Regions from separate parts of the Burkholderia sp. AW49-1 genome, predicted to be linked through region 2. Evidence: predicted binding sites of a transcription regulator. Region 2 holds the regulator's gene; the other holds the start of a gene.
The links. Region 2 encodes HrcA, which represses chaperone genes, less so after heat shock. Its sites were predicted from a motif close to TTAGCACTCNNNNNNNNNGAGTGCTAA; they were not measured.
Positions count from the first base shown of each region.

Region 1: the regulator HrcA is predicted to act here: its motif matches at 5,314-5,340, upstream of groES (co-chaperone GroES).

Region 1 is NZ_JBSAXF010000009.1:202,205-209,414, reverse strand. It holds gene ACV22W_RS16795 (beta strand repeat-containing protein) at 1-1,415, shown strand, start outside; gene ACV22W_RS16790 (COG4315 family predicted lipoprotein) at 1,696-2,055, shown strand; gene ACV22W_RS16785 (sigma-70 family RNA polymerase sigma factor) at 2,102-2,617, shown strand; gene ACV22W_RS16780 (anti-sigma factor family protein) at 2,617-3,405, shown strand; gene ACV22W_RS16775 (quinol oxidase) at 3,434-3,859, shown strand; gene ACV22W_RS16770 (LolA family protein) at 3,856-4,488, shown strand; gene ACV22W_RS16765 (SRPBCC family protein) at 4,530-5,039, shown strand; gene groES (co-chaperone GroES) at 5,414-5,707, shown strand; gene groL (chaperonin GroEL) at 5,754-7,210, shown strand, end outside.
Region 2 is NZ_JBSAXF010000011.1:5,041-12,250, reverse strand. It holds gene recN (DNA repair protein RecN) at 1-1,570, opposite strand, end outside; gene ACV22W_RS18130 (NAD kinase) at 1,590-2,492, opposite strand; gene hrcA (heat-inducible transcriptional repressor HrcA) at 2,623-3,645, shown strand; gene hemH (ferrochelatase) at 3,784-4,848, shown strand; gene ACV22W_RS18115 (RNA-binding S4 domain-containing protein) at 4,854-5,261, shown strand; gene ACV22W_RS18110 (hypothetical protein) at 5,233-5,394, opposite strand; gene grpE (nucleotide exchange factor GrpE) at 5,746-6,291, shown strand; gene ACV22W_RS18100 (thioredoxin family protein) at 6,302-6,742, shown strand; gene dnaK (molecular chaperone DnaK) at 6,890-7,210, shown strand, end outside.

The sequences.
Region 1 (7,210 bases), on a different contig from region 2:
GCGGCGGCAACCCGGCAGGTGCGTTGACCGGCGCGTTGGGCACGGTCACGGGCGCACTGGGTAGCGTTGGCGGCGGCACGAATCCGCTGGCGCCGGTGCAGGGCGTGGTGAATCAAGTGACGGGCGCGCTCGGCGGTGGCAATCCGGCAAGTGCGTTGACCGGTGCTCTCGGCACGGTCACGGGCGCACTCGGCAACGTCGGCGGCACGAACCCGCTGACACCGATCCAGAACGTCGTCGACCAGGTCACGGGCACGGTGGGCAGCGGCAATCCTGCCGGTGCGCTGAGCAACGCGGTCAATACGATCACGGGGACGCTCGGCAACATCGGTGGCGCGTCGAGCCCGCTGGCACCGGTGCAAGGCGCCGTCACGCAACTCGCCGACACGCTTGGCAACGGCAACCCGGCCAGTGCACTGACGGACGCCGTGAACTCGATGACGGGCGCGCTCGGCAACCTCGGCGGCACGAACCCGTTGGCGCCGGTGCAGGGCGTCGTGAACCAGGTCGTCGGCACGTTGTCGGGCGCCGGCGGCAGCCCGATCGCGCCGATCACGAACCTCGTCAGCGGCCTGCAGAATGCACTGCCGACGGGTGGCAATGCGGCTGGCGCACTGACCGGCGCGCTCGGTTCGGTCACGAGCGCGCTCGGCAATCTCGGTGGCACGAACCCGCTGGCTCCGGTTCAAGGTGTCGTGAACCAGGTGGTCGGCACGCTCGGCAGCGGCAACCCGGCAGCCGCACTGAGCAACGCGGTGAATTCGGTGACGGGTGCACTCGGCAATCTCGGTGGCACGAACCCGCTGGCCCCGGTGCAAGGCGTCGTGAACCAGGTGGTCGGCACGCTCGGCGGCAGCAATCCGGCAGGCGCACTGAGCAACGCGGTCAGTTCGGTAACGGGTGCACTCGGCAATCTCGGTGGCACGAACCCGCTGGCGCCGGTGCAGGGCGTCGTGAACCAGGTCGTCGGCACGCTGTCGGGCGCAGGCGGCAGCCCGATCGCGCCGATCACGAACCTCGTCGGCGGTCTGACCGGCGGCAGCAACCCGGCCGGCGCACTGACCGGTGCACTCGGTTCGGTGACGGGCGCCCTTGCGAACGGTCCGGCAGCCCTCGGGCAGGCGGCCGGCGCACTGTCGGGCGCGGCCGGTTCGACGGCTGCGGCGGGCGGCAGCCTGCTCGGCTCCGGCGCGAGCGCGGCCGGCAGTACGGCGGGCGCGACCGGTTCGCTGGTGTCGACGACCGGCAACGCGACGGCAACGGTCGTCAATGCAGTCGGCACGACGCTGGGCACGGCGCTGGGTTCCACGCCGAGCCTGTCCGTCACGCCGCACTCGGGCAACGGCTCCGCGAACAACCCGCTCGCACCGGTGTCGACGCTACTGCAGGCGGTAACTGGCGCATTGCCGAAGTAACCGGCCGGAACGCGCGGCGGCGGTCCATCATCGCCCGCCGCGCGCAACAGGGCGTACAACGCGGCATGACAGCAATGTCATGCCGCGTTTTTCTTTGGGTTGCCGATGCGTTTCCTGTGAGGAGTGGCGCCGATTTGTGGGGTGGCATGGAATAACTGGTCGGATTCGTCCGTTTACATACCGAGTCTCGGCGCCGCCGGACAGCGGGATAATGGTCATCACGAAGTCGACGTCCCGTCCGGCGGCATCGTGCCGCGACGCCATGCCAAGGAGAACGGGAATGAAGACGATGCTGTTCGCCATCGCGCTGACGGCCGCGATCGCGCGGCCTGCGGCCGCCGAGCCGCCGCAGGCCGGTGACGGGAAACTGGTCGACGAAGATCACATGACGCTGTACGTGTTCGATCACGACGCGCCGGGCAAGAGCACCTGCACCGGCACCTGCGCGGCCAACTGGCCGCCGGCGCTCGCCGACGGATACGACAAGGCGTCGGGCGCGCTGAGCCTCGTCACGCGCGACGATGGCAAGAAGCAATGGGCTTACCACGGCCGTCCGCTGTATCGCTGGAAGATGGACCGCAAGGCCGGCGACGCGGGCGGCGACGGAATCGGCGGCATGTGGCACGTCGCGCGTCCCTGAACACCGACCGACGGACTGACGGCGCGGCGATGCGCGAGGCATCCGGATGAGCTACGAATCGGACCTGCTGGTGTGGCTGCCGCATCTCACGCGATATGCGCGCGCGCTGACGGGCGACCGGGCCTGGGCGGACGATCTCGTGCAGGACACGCTCGAACGCGCGCTGAACCGGCCGCCGCGCGACGGCGGCAACCTGCGTGCGTGGCTGCTGACGCTGCTGCGCCACCGCTTCATCGACCAGTTGCGCGCGCGGCACGAGATCGCGGTCGACGATGCGACCGCGCCATGGCAGACGATGGCCGCGCCGACCGACGAGATCGGCGGCCTGCTGTTGCGCGACGTGCAGCGCGCGCTGTACCGGCTGCCCGTCGAGCAGCGCGAGGTGCTGCTGCTGGTCGCGCTCGAGGAACTGAGTTACCGCGACGCCGCGCAGGTGCTCGGCGTGCCGGTGGGGACGGTGATGTCGCGGCTGTCGCGGGCGCGTGAACAGATGCGTGCGCTGCTGTCCGACGAGCCGCCGGCGCGCGGCGCGGCCGCATTACGGGTGATCGGGAAGACATGATGGACGACGATCCGCGCAAACCTTCGAACGCTCGGGACGGCGGAGCCGACGCGTCGGCGCAACTGCTGTCGGCGCTGCTCGACGGCGAGCTGTCCGGGCAGGAGCGCCGCGAGGTGCTCGAACGGCTGGCGTCCGATCCGCGCGAAGCAAACCGGTTCGCGCATTACCGCGCGCAGCGCGACGCGTTGCAAGCACTGTTCCCGCTGCCGGCCGCCGCACCCGCGCTGTTCGTGCAGCGGCGCGTGCCGCGTTGGCGCGGCGTCGCGTATGCATTCGCGGGGCTGGCGGCCGGGCTGGTGATCGGCGTCGCGCTGCACGCAGGCTGGACGACCTTCGGCGCCGAGCCGGCCTTCGCCGCGCGCGCGGACGTCGCGTACGCCGTGTACGCGGCCGATCGCGAACATCCGGTCGAGGTCGACGCACGCGATCCGGCGCGCCTTGCCGCGTGGCTGTCCGCGCGTCTCGGGCGGCCCGTGCGTGCGCCGTCGCTCGACGAATACGGCTATGCATTGCTGGGCGGCCGGCTGCTGCCGGGCGACGCCGGGCCGGCCGCGCAACTGATGTACCAGCGCGCGGACGGCAAGCGCGTCACGCTCTACATGACGGCCTACGATGCGCGGCGCTTCGCGCCCCGGGCGATGTCCGCCGGCGGCCGCGATACGTACTTCTGGTCCGATCGCGGCATGGGTTATGCGCTCTCCGGACGCGCCGGCGAACGACGCCTGCGCGAGCTCGCGATCGAAGCATGCGGCGCGCTCGGCGGACCGACCGACGTATGGAAGGGGTGACGCGCGCGACATCGGCAGGGAGTCAGCGATGAACACGAAGGCGGTGGCGGTGGCGGTGGCGGTGGCGGTGGCGCTCGTGGCGGGCGCCGGGCTCGCGCGGGCGGACGGCGATGCGCCGGTGCGCGTGCCGGTCGACGCCGACGGCGTGCAGCGGGTGGCGATCGTCGGCGGCAGCTATTTCTTTCGGCCGAGCCACGTGGTCGTTCGCGCGCACGTGTCGGTCGAACTCACCGTCTCGGCCGAGCCGGGCGTCGTGCCGCACAGTTTCGAGATCGACGCGCCGCAGGCCGGCATCGCGGTGCATACCGAGCTGGGCACGACGCCGCGCACGTTGCGCTTCACGCCGACGGCGCCTGGCCGCTTCGCCTACTATTGCACGCATCGGCTGCTGTTCCTGCGCAGCCATCGCGAGCGCGGAATGGAAGGCGTGCTCGACGTCGAGGCGGCGCCGTGATCGCCGCGTTGCTGGCCGCGAGCCTGATAGGAGCGAGCATGACAGCCGATCCCGTGACCATCGCGCAGACACATTTCGACCAGGTTCACTCGTACCGCGCGACGATCCGCTCGTCCGCGCGAAGCGGCGAGCATGCCGAGTTCCACTATGCCTATCTGAAACCCGGTTTCGTCCGGATGGACTTCGTATCGCCGCATCACGGCGCGGTGCTCGCGTACGACCCCGGCAACGGCAAGGTGCGACTGCGCCCGTTCGGCGAACATGCGCTGCCCGCGTTGACGCTGTCGCCGTCCAATCCGCTGCTGCGCGACCGCAGCGGCCATCGCGTCGACCGGTCGGACGTCGGCGTGCTGCTGCACAACGTGCATGCGCTGCAGCAGGGCGGTGCGACCGTGACGGAAGGCAAGGAAACCATTGGCGGGCGCACCACGCTGCGCGTATCGGTGACGGGCGCGCCCGCGCACGTGATCGACGGCGTGCATCGCTATCGTCTGTGGCTGGACACCGAGGACGGCTTTCCGCTGAAGGTCGTCAGCTTCGCTGATGACGACGGCGCGCCGCTCGAAACGGTCACGCTCGACGACGTCGAGATCGACGTCGCGTTTCCCGCCCGCTTTTTCTCGCCCTGACCGCGCTTGTGACCCCGATTCTGATTCGCGCCGGAGGCAGCATGGCGGAATACCGGTTTTCGACGACATGGCGCGTGGACGCGCCCCTCGCGGCCGTCTGGGACGCGATCTACCAGGTCGATCGCTGGCCGGACTGGTGGAAGAGCGCCGTGCGGACCGTCGAGATCGAGCGCGGCGACGCGCGCGGCGTCGGCGCACTGCAGCGATATACGTGGAAAGGCGCGTTGCCGTACCGGCTGACTTTCGACATGCGCGTGCTGCGCGTCGAGCGGCCGCATGTGCTCGAAGGCCGCGCGAGCGGCGCGATCGAGGGCGACGGCCGCTGGTCGTTCGCCGGCGACGGCGCGCGCACCGTCGTGCGCTATGACTGGCACATCCGCACGCGCGAGCGCTGGATGAATTGGCTGGAGCCGATCGCGCGCCCGCTGTTCGCGTGGAATCACGACGTCGTGATGCGCGAAGGCGCGAAAGGCCTCGCGCGGCTGCTCGGTGCGATGGTCGAGACCGACGGCCGAACGTTTCAGCCGGTCGCGGGCTGCCCGGACATGTGACGATCGCTTGGCCGCGGTTTGGGCCCCTGTCGCGTCCGGGCAGCCATTTTCACGCGATGCCGGACGACCGCGGGAACTCGGTGCTCGCCCCCTGTCAAATTGGGGCGAGGGTCGGGATATCCCGTATCCCGCCCGCTCCCGGACAGCGGGACTGACACATATGTAGTTGTTTTCAATGGAATTTTTCAGCCAATCCCCGTTTTTTCACCGTTCCGCCCTGCACGAAAAAACCTCCGGTTCCCCTTCTTGAATTTGTCAAAACCCGTCCATATAATTAGCACTCGCTGCACGAGAGTGCTAACAATTCTCTGCCGGGCGACCCGCCGGGCAGATTCCCTAAGCGTTCTTCAATCTCAGTCAAGAGAGGAGTGAATATGAACCTTCGTCCTTTGCACGATCGCGTGATCGTCAAGCGCCTGGATCAGGAAACCAAGACCGCCTCGGGCATCGTGATCCCCGACGCAGCAGCTGAGAAGCCGGATCAAGGCGAAGTCCTGGCCATCGGCCCGGGCAAGCGCGACGACAAGGGCGCGCCGATCGCGCTCGACGTGAAGGTCGGCGATCGCGTGCTGTTCGGCAAGTACGCTGGCCAGACCGTCAAGGTCGACGGCCAGGAACTGCTGGTCATGCGTGAAGAAGACATCATGGCCGTGGTCAACGCCAAGTAAGCGTCCACTGACGGCACATATTCCCAAGAATTCAAGGAGTTAGAAGATGGCAGCTAAAGACGTCGTATTCGGCGATTCCGCCCGTTCGAAGATGGTCGAAGGCGTGAACATTCTCGCCAACGCAGTCAAGGTCACGCTGGGTCCGAAGGGCCGCAACGTCGTGCTCGAGCGCAGCTTCGGCGGCCCGACGGTCACCAAGGACGGTGTGTCGGTCGCGAAGGAAATCGAGCTGAAGGACAAGCTCCAGAACATGGGCGCGCAAATGGTCAAGGAAGTGGCTTCCAAGACCAGCGACAACGCAGGCGACGGCACGACGACGGCAACCGTCCTCGCGCAATCGATCGTTCGCGAAGGCATGAAGTACGTCGCATCGGGCATGAACCCGATGGACCTGAAGCGCGGCATCGACAAGGCAGTCGCAGCGGCTGTCGAAGAGCTGAAGAAGATCAGCAAGCCATGCACGACGAACAAGGAAATCGCACAGGTCGGCTCGATCTCGGCGAACAGCGACACGTCGATCGGCGATCGCATCGCTGAAGCAATGGACAAGGTCGGCAAGGAAGGCGTGATCACCGTCGAAGACGGCAAGTCGCTCGCCGACGAACTCGACGTCGTCGAAGGCATGCAGTTCGACCGCGGCTACCTGTCGCCGTACTTCATCAACAACCCGGACAAGCAAGTCGCCGTCCTCGACAACCCGTTCGTGCTGCTGCACGACAAGAAGGTGTCGAACATCCGTGATCTGCTGCCGGTGCTCGAGCAAGTCGCGAAGGCTGGCCGTCCGCTGCTGATCATCGCTGAAGACGTCGAAGGCGAAGCGCTCGCAACGCTGGTCGTCAACAACATCCGCGGCATCCTGAAGACCGTTGCGGTCAAGGCGCCGGGCTTCGGCGATCGCCGCAAGGCCATGCTGGAAGACATCGCGATCCTGACCGGCGGTCAAGTCGTCGCGGAAGAAACCGGCCTGACGCTCGAGAAGGCAACGCTGGCAGAACTGGGCCAGGCGAAGCGCATCGAAGTGGGCAAGGAAAACACGACGATCATCGACGGCGCAGGCGAAGCCGTGAACATCGAAGCGCGCGTCAAGCAAGTTCGCACGCAAATCGAAGAAGCGACGTCGGACTACGACCGTGAAAAGCTGCAAGAGCGCGTGGCCAAGCTGGCCGGCGGCGTGGCAGTGATCAAGGTCGGTGCTGCGACCGAAGTCGAAATGAAGGAAAAGAAGGCACGTGTCGAAGACGCACTGCACGCAACGCGCGCAGCTGTGGAAGAAGGCATCGTGGCAGGCGGCGGCGTTGCGCTGATCCGCGCTCGCACCGCGATCGCAGGCCTGACCGGCGCGAACGCCGACCAGAACGCCGGCATCAAGATCGTGCTGCGCGCAATGGAAGAGCCGCTGCGCCAGATCGTCACGAACGGTGGCGAAGAAGCGAGCGTCGTGGTGGCGGCAGTTGCTGCAGGCACGGGCAACTACGGCTACAACGCAGCAACGGGCGAGTACGT
Region 2 (7,210 bases):
CGACCCGGCTCGCCTTGTCGAGCGGGACGACCGACGAGACGGTGCCGCCGCGGTCGTCGGCACCCTTCGCGACCTGGAAGTGATGGTCGCCGCGCGCGGCGACCTGCGGCAGGTGCGTCACGCACAGTACCTGGCGGTCACGCCCGAGCTGATGCAGCAGGCGGCCGACCACCTCGGCGACGCCGCCGCCGATGCCCGTGTCGACTTCGTCGAAAATCAGCGTCGGTGTCGGGCTGGCGGCGCTCGCGATCACAGCGAGCGCAAGGCTGATCCGTGCGAGTTCGCCGCCCGACGCGACTTTCGCGAGCGGCCGCAGCGGCACGCCGGGGTGTCCCGCGACCCGGAATTCGACCTGCTCGAGCCCGTGCGGGCCGCCGTCGGCGAGCGGCACGAGCGCGACTTCGAAGCTGCCGCCCGCCATCGACAGTTCCTGCATGCCGGCCGTGACGGCCGTGCCGAGCGCCTTCGCTGCCTGCGCGCGCGCCTTCGACAGGTGTTTCGCGTCGGTGAGATAGGCTTCCCATGCCTTGGCCTGCGCGGCTTCGAGCGCGCCGAGATCGGCGGCTGCGTCAAGCGCGGCGAGCTGCGCGCGGCGTGCCGCATGTTCCTCGTGCAGCGTGTCGGGCGGTAGCCGGAACTTGCGGGCGGTCGAGTGCAGCGCGTCCAGGCGCGTTTCGACCTGCGCGAGCCGGGCCGGGTCGAGATCGAGGCGCTGCGCGTAGTGCGACAGCGAATAGACGGCTTCCTGCAGCTGGATCTCGGCAGGTTCGAGCGATGCGAGCGCGTCGCCGAGCCCCGTGTCGTAGTCGGCCAGGCTGCGCAGCTTCGACACGATCGCGCCGAGCTGCGGGAGCATCGCGTCGTCGGCCTCGGACAACGCGTTGAGCGCACCCTGCACGCCGGCGATCAGGTTCGCCGAATGCGACAGGCGCTTGTGCTCGCTGCCGACTTCGTCCCATTCGCCCGGTTGCGGTGCGAGCTTGTCGAGCTCGGCGAGCTGCCATGCGAGCTTCTCGCGTTCGAGCTGCAGTTCGCGCTCGTGCGCCTTCGCGGCGTCGATCGCCTGCGTCGCGTCGCGCCAGACGCGCCACGCGCGTGCGACGTTCGCGGCATCGGCGACGAGCCCCGCGTGCGTGTCGAACAGCTCGCGCTGCGCATCGGGACGCATCAGCAACTGGTGCGCGTGCTGGCCGTGGATGTCGACCAGCATCTCGCCGAGCTCGCGCAGCTGCGCGAGCGTCGCGCTGGTGCCGTTGATGAACGCGCGCGAGCGGCCGTTCGCGTCGATCACGCGGCGCAGCATCACGGTGTCCTCGGCGTCGAACGCGTGTTCGTCGAGCCAGCGCGCGACGCGGTCGTGCGGCGTGAATTCGGCGGTGATGTCGGCGCGGCCGCAGCCGGCGCGCACGACGCTCGCGTCGGCGCGTTCGCCGAGCGCGAGGGCGAGGGCGTCGATCAGGATCGATTTGCCGGCGCCGGTTTCGCCGGAAAAGACGGTGAAGCCGCTGTCGAATTCGAGATCGAGCGCGGCGACGATGACGAAGTCGCGAATCGAGAGGTGGCGAAGCATGGTGTCGGGCTCGGGTGCGTCAGGACGCCTTGTCGTCTTCGTTCGATGCGTGTTCGTTCCAGTGCAGCTTCTTGCGCAGCGTCGCGTAATAGCTGTAGCCGACCGGATGCAGGAACGGCACCGTGTGCTTCGAGCGGCGCACCTCGATCGTGTCGTTCAGCTCCAGCGCGGTAAACGACTGCATGTCGAAGTTCACGTTGACGTCGCGGCCGCCGACGATCTGGATCGCGATCTTCGAATCGTCGGGCAGCACGATCGGCCGGTTCGACAGCGCATGCGGCGCGATCGGCACGAGCACGATGCCCTGGAGTTGCGGGTGCAGGATCGGCCCGGCCGACGACAGCGCGTACGCGGTCGAGCCGGTCGGCGTGGCGACGATCAGGCCGTCCGAACGCTGGTTGTACATGTACCGGCCGTCGACCGACGCGCGCAGCTCTACCATCCCGGAAAAGCCGCTGCGGTTCACGACGACGTCGTTGAACGCGAGTGCATGGTAGATCGGTTCGCCGTCGCGCACGATCCGGGCCTCGAGCAGCGAGCGCTCTTCGCGCTCGAACTTGCCCGACAGGATCACCGGGACGCGCGCCTGCATGTCGGCCGCCGCGATGTCCGTGATGAAGCCGAGCCGCCCGTGGTTGATCCCGATCAGCGGTGTCTTGTACGGCGCGAGCTGGCGGCCGATGCCGAGCATCGTGCCGTCGCCGCCGAGCACGACTGCCACGTCCGCGCGCGCGCCGATTTCCGCCGGGGTGAGCGCCGGATATCCGGAGATGCCGATCTCGCGCGCGGTTTCGGCTTCGAACACGACCTCGAAGCCGAGCTTCGCGATGCAGCCAGCCAGCGTGGCGAGCGGCTCGGCGATGCCGGGCGTGTTGCTCCGGCCCACGAGCGCGACAGTATTGAACTGATTACCGGTTTTCATGCCGGCATTACACCATAGCTCGTTGACGAAAAGAACCGGCTGTGTGAAGACGGGGCCGGATCGGTCAGCCCGCGCGACAGTGGCCGCGGCCACTCGCCGTGCTCGCGCGGTTGCGCTAAAATTTTCCACCATGCTAGATCCTCGCGCACGAACCCTCCTGAAAACCCTGATCGAACGGTATATCGCCGACGGTCAGCCGGTCGGCTCGCGCACGTTGTCCCGTTACTCGGGGCTCGAGCTGAGCCCGGCAACGATCCGCAACGTGATGTCCGACCTGGAGGAGCTCGGCCTCGTGTCGAGCCCGCACACGTCGGCCGGCCGCGTGCCGACGCCGCGCGGCTATCGCCTGTTCGTCGACACGATGCTGACGGTCGAGGCGCCGATCGATGCCGAGGCCGTCGCGCGCCAGGTGCAGAACACGCTGCAGGCCGGCGAACCGCAGCAGCGGGTGGTGGCCGCCGCGGCGAGCGTGCTGTCCAACCTGTCGCAGTTCGCGGGTGTCGTGCTGACGCCGCGCCGCAGCCACGTGTTCAAGCAGATCGAGTTCATGCGGCTGTCGGACAAGCGCATCCTGCTGATCATCGTCACGCCCGAGGGCGACGTGCAGAACCGGATGCTCGCGACGCCGCGCGACTATTCGCCGTCGCAGCTCACCGAGGCGTCCAACTACATCAATGCGCATTTCGCCGGGCTGTCGTTCGACGAGGTGCGCCGCCGCCTGCGTGACGAGATCGACCAGCTGCGCGGCGACATGACCACGCTGATGCATGCGGCCGTGACGGCCAGCACCGAGGTGCCCGACACCGAGGACACCGTGCTCATTTCCGGCGAGCGCAACCTGCTCGAAGTGGCGGATCTGTCGTCCGACATGGCGCGGCTGCGCAAGCTGTTCGACGTGTTCGATCAAAAAACGGGCCTCCTGCAATTGCTCGACGTGTCGAGCCACGCCCAGGGCGTGCAGATCTTCATCGGCGGCGAATCGACGCTGGTGCCGATCGAGGAAATGAGCGTCGTGACCGCGCCCTACGAGGTGAACGGCCAGATCGTCGGCACGCTCGGCGTGATCGGCCCGACCCGCATGGCGTACAACCGCGTGATCCCGATCGTCGACATCACCGCGCGGCTGCTGTCGCTCACGCTGAGCCAGCAGTAACCCGAGCTGTTACCGTTCCGCCATCGTGCCGCGACGCTCCGTGCGTCGCCAGTCGGCCGAACGGCCAGCCGACCGGAGCGAGGCGGCCCGCTATAATTGAAGGCCGTTCGACTGCGTGCCCCGAGCACGTTCCTGCCCATGCGTTTCGATCTTGAGCCGCCTTCGAGCATTGCGGCCGCCCATCGCATCGGCGTGCTGCTGATCAATCTCGGCACGCCCGACGCCCCGACGCCACGCGCGGTGCGGCGCTATCTGGCCGAATTCCTGTCGGATCCCCGCGTCGTCGAAATCCCGCAGGTCGTCTGGCAGGTGCTGCTGCGCACGCTGATCCTGCCGCTGCGCGGCCGCGCGTCCGCGAAGAAATACGCGGCCGTCTGGATGCCCGAGGGCTCGCCGCTGCGCGTGTACACCGAGCGCCAGACCGAAGGCGTGCGCCACCTGCTCGCATCGAACGACTACCAGGTGACGGTCGACTACGCGATGCGCTACGGCAGTCCGGGCATTGCGCAGGCACTCGCGCAGTTCAAGCGCGCGGGCGTCGAGCGAGTGCTCCTGATGCCCATGTATCCGCAATATTCGGCGTCCACCACCGCGACCGCGTTCGATGCCGCGTTCGCCGCGCTCGCGCGGATGCGTAACCAGCCGGAAGTGCGCACGGTGCGGCAATATGCCGACCACCCGGCCTACATCCACGCGCTTGCCGAGCAGGTGCGCCAATACTGGGCGCAGCACGGCCGGCCCGACTTCGCGGCCGGCGACAAGCTCGTGCTGAGCTTTCACGGGGTGCCGAAACGCACGCTCGACCTGGGCGACCCCTATCATGACCAGTGCCAGCAGACGGGCGCGCTGCTGATGGCCGCGCTCGGGCTGTCGACACTCGAGTGCCGCGTGACGTTCCAGTCGCGCTTCGGCAAGGCGGAGTGGCTGCAGCCGTATACGGCGCCGACGCTGCGCGAACTCGGTGAGGCCGGCGTGCGGCGGGCCGACGTGTTCTGTCCTGGTTTTACGGCCGATTGTCTGGAGACGATCGAGGAGATCGGGATGGAGGTGCGTGACGAGTTCATCGCGGGCGGCGGCCAGGCCTTCCACCGGATTCCGTGCCTGAACGGCGCGCCCGCGTGGATCGGCGCGGTGGGCGAAATCGTCGCCGAGAATCTGCAGGGCTGGCCGGTGAAGGCCGCACAGCCCGAAACGGTGAGTTGAACGCGATGAATTACAAGATTTCGACGGAACCCAGCGCGAAGCTGCGCATCGACAAATGGCTGTGGGCAGCGCGCTTCTTCAAGACGCGCTCGCTCGCGTCCGACGCGGTCGACAAGGGCCACGTGAAGATCGGTGGCGCGGCGGTCAAGCCGGCGAAGGACGTGCGCGTCGGCGACGAGGTCGAGATTGCGATCGACGGTGTCGTCTGGCACATTGCCGTGCTGGGTATTTGCGACGTGCGCGGGCCCGCGAGCATCGCGCAAACGCTTTACGAGGAAACGGAAGCGGGGCGCGTCGCGCGGCTCGCCGAACTGGAGCGGCGCCGCACGTATCGCGAGCCGGCGGCGGAACTGCACGGCCGGCCGACCAAGCGCGACCGGCGCATCATCGACAGATTTTCTGGTGGGAGCTGAACATCTGATCGAACGTCGCCCGCGCGCTTCCGTATTCGGTCGTGCGGTCGGTCACGGCCCCGGACAGGCAGATGGTGGTGGTGCCGGCAATCAGTACCAGCGCGACCACCGATATGGCAAAGGTCAGTTTCACGGTACTCGCCTCGATGGGACGGTGAATGCAGCGCCAGGTGGATGTCAGGCGACGGTAAGCTAGGGTAAACGCGCTTTCTCGACGCTTGAGTGGAGTGTAGTGCAGCCCCCTGTGGCGAGCTAGTACTTGCCTGGTAAGCGTTGTTACAGGCCGTTTCGTCCAATCTGGCGACAAATGCGCGCAATCGGGCGACGCGCAGCGCGGTTGTTTCGCGGTATTGGCGAATGCCGGCGAATAACCCTCTTGAAATCGCAGTTTTCGCCCTTATTTGCACCAACAATGTGCGGTGCCGCCGGCATACGGTCCGGCGGTTGCCGATTTGGCTTCAACCTCTAATCGACTTTCAGCGACATGGAAAACACGCAAGAGAACCCGGCTACCCAATCGGCCGAAGACATCGGCAGCGAGAAGCAGGCGGCGCAAGGCGCTGCTCCCGCCGCCGAAGCAGCCGACGCGGCGCTCGCGGAGGCTCAAGCCAAGGTCGCCGAGCTGCAGGAGAGCTTCCTCCGGGCGAAGGCCGAGACCGAGAACGTCCGCCGCCGTGCGCAGGAAGACGTCTCGAAGGCGCACAAGTTTGCGATCGAGGGCTTCGCTGAGCACCTGCTGCCCGTGCTGGACAGCCTCGAGGCCGCCGTCAGCGACACGTCCGGCGACATCACGAAGGTGCGCGAAGGTGTCGAGTTGACGCTGCGCCAGCTGACGAGCGCGCTCGAGAAGGGCCGCGTCGTCGCGATCAACCCGGTCGGCGAGAAGTTCGATCCGCACCAGCACCAGGCGATTTCGATGGTGCCGGCCGATCAGGAGCCGAATACCGTCGTGACCGTCCTCCAAAAAGGCTACACGATCGCGGACCGCGTGCTGCGCCCGGCGCTCGTCACGGTCGCCCAGCCGAAGTAAGGCGGCCGCGATGGCCCCCACCGGCGTCGATCCGGCCGCGTTCGAAGCGTTCGACATGCAGGCGCTGGCGGCCGACACGTTCGACGCCGGGATCGCCGGCGTCGGCGACGCGCTCGCCGTGGTGTTCTTCTGGGGCGTCGACTGCTTCAACTGCGAGATCGCGAAGAAGGCGATGCTCGCCCAGCCGGACGCGATCCGCGCGCTGGACCTGAAGTGGTTCCATTGCAACGTGTACGAACATCATGAGCTGGGGCGCCGCTTCGGCCTGCACGGCGTGCCGACGTGGTTCTTTTTCCACCGCGGCAAGCGGCTCGGCCGCGCGACCGGTTGGCATGGCCTTGCGCAGTTCCAGGCGGCGGTGTCGGCGGCGCGCGCGAAGATCGCCGCGGCGGCAGGGGCGCCGTCGGACCGCGACGACGGTCCGCACGATCCGGCTACCGGCGGCGATTGAAAAAATTTAATATCCGCATCGCCTGGCGGGTCTTGAAAACGGATCGGCCGGACGCATTTCGGGAACAGAGTTGAATTCTGGCGCGCGAAACTGCCCAAAAAAGCGGGGTTTCGCGCAGCAAACAGGCATTTCTGGAGATTAGGAAAAATGGGAAAGATCATCGGTATTGACCTCGGCACCACGAACTCGTGCGTCGCCATCATGGAAGGCAACCAGGTCAAGGTCATCGAGAACTCGGAAGGCACGCGCACGACGCCGTCGATCATCGCCTACATGGACGATAACGAAGTGCTCGTCGGCGCCCCGGCCAAGCGTCAGTCCGTGACCAACCCGAAGAACACGCTGTTCGCGGTGAAGCGCCTGATCGGCCGCCGCTTCGAAGAGAAGGAAGTCCAGAAGGACATCGGCCTGATGCCGTACGCGATCATCAAGGCCGACAACGGCGACGCATGGGTCGAAGCGCACGGC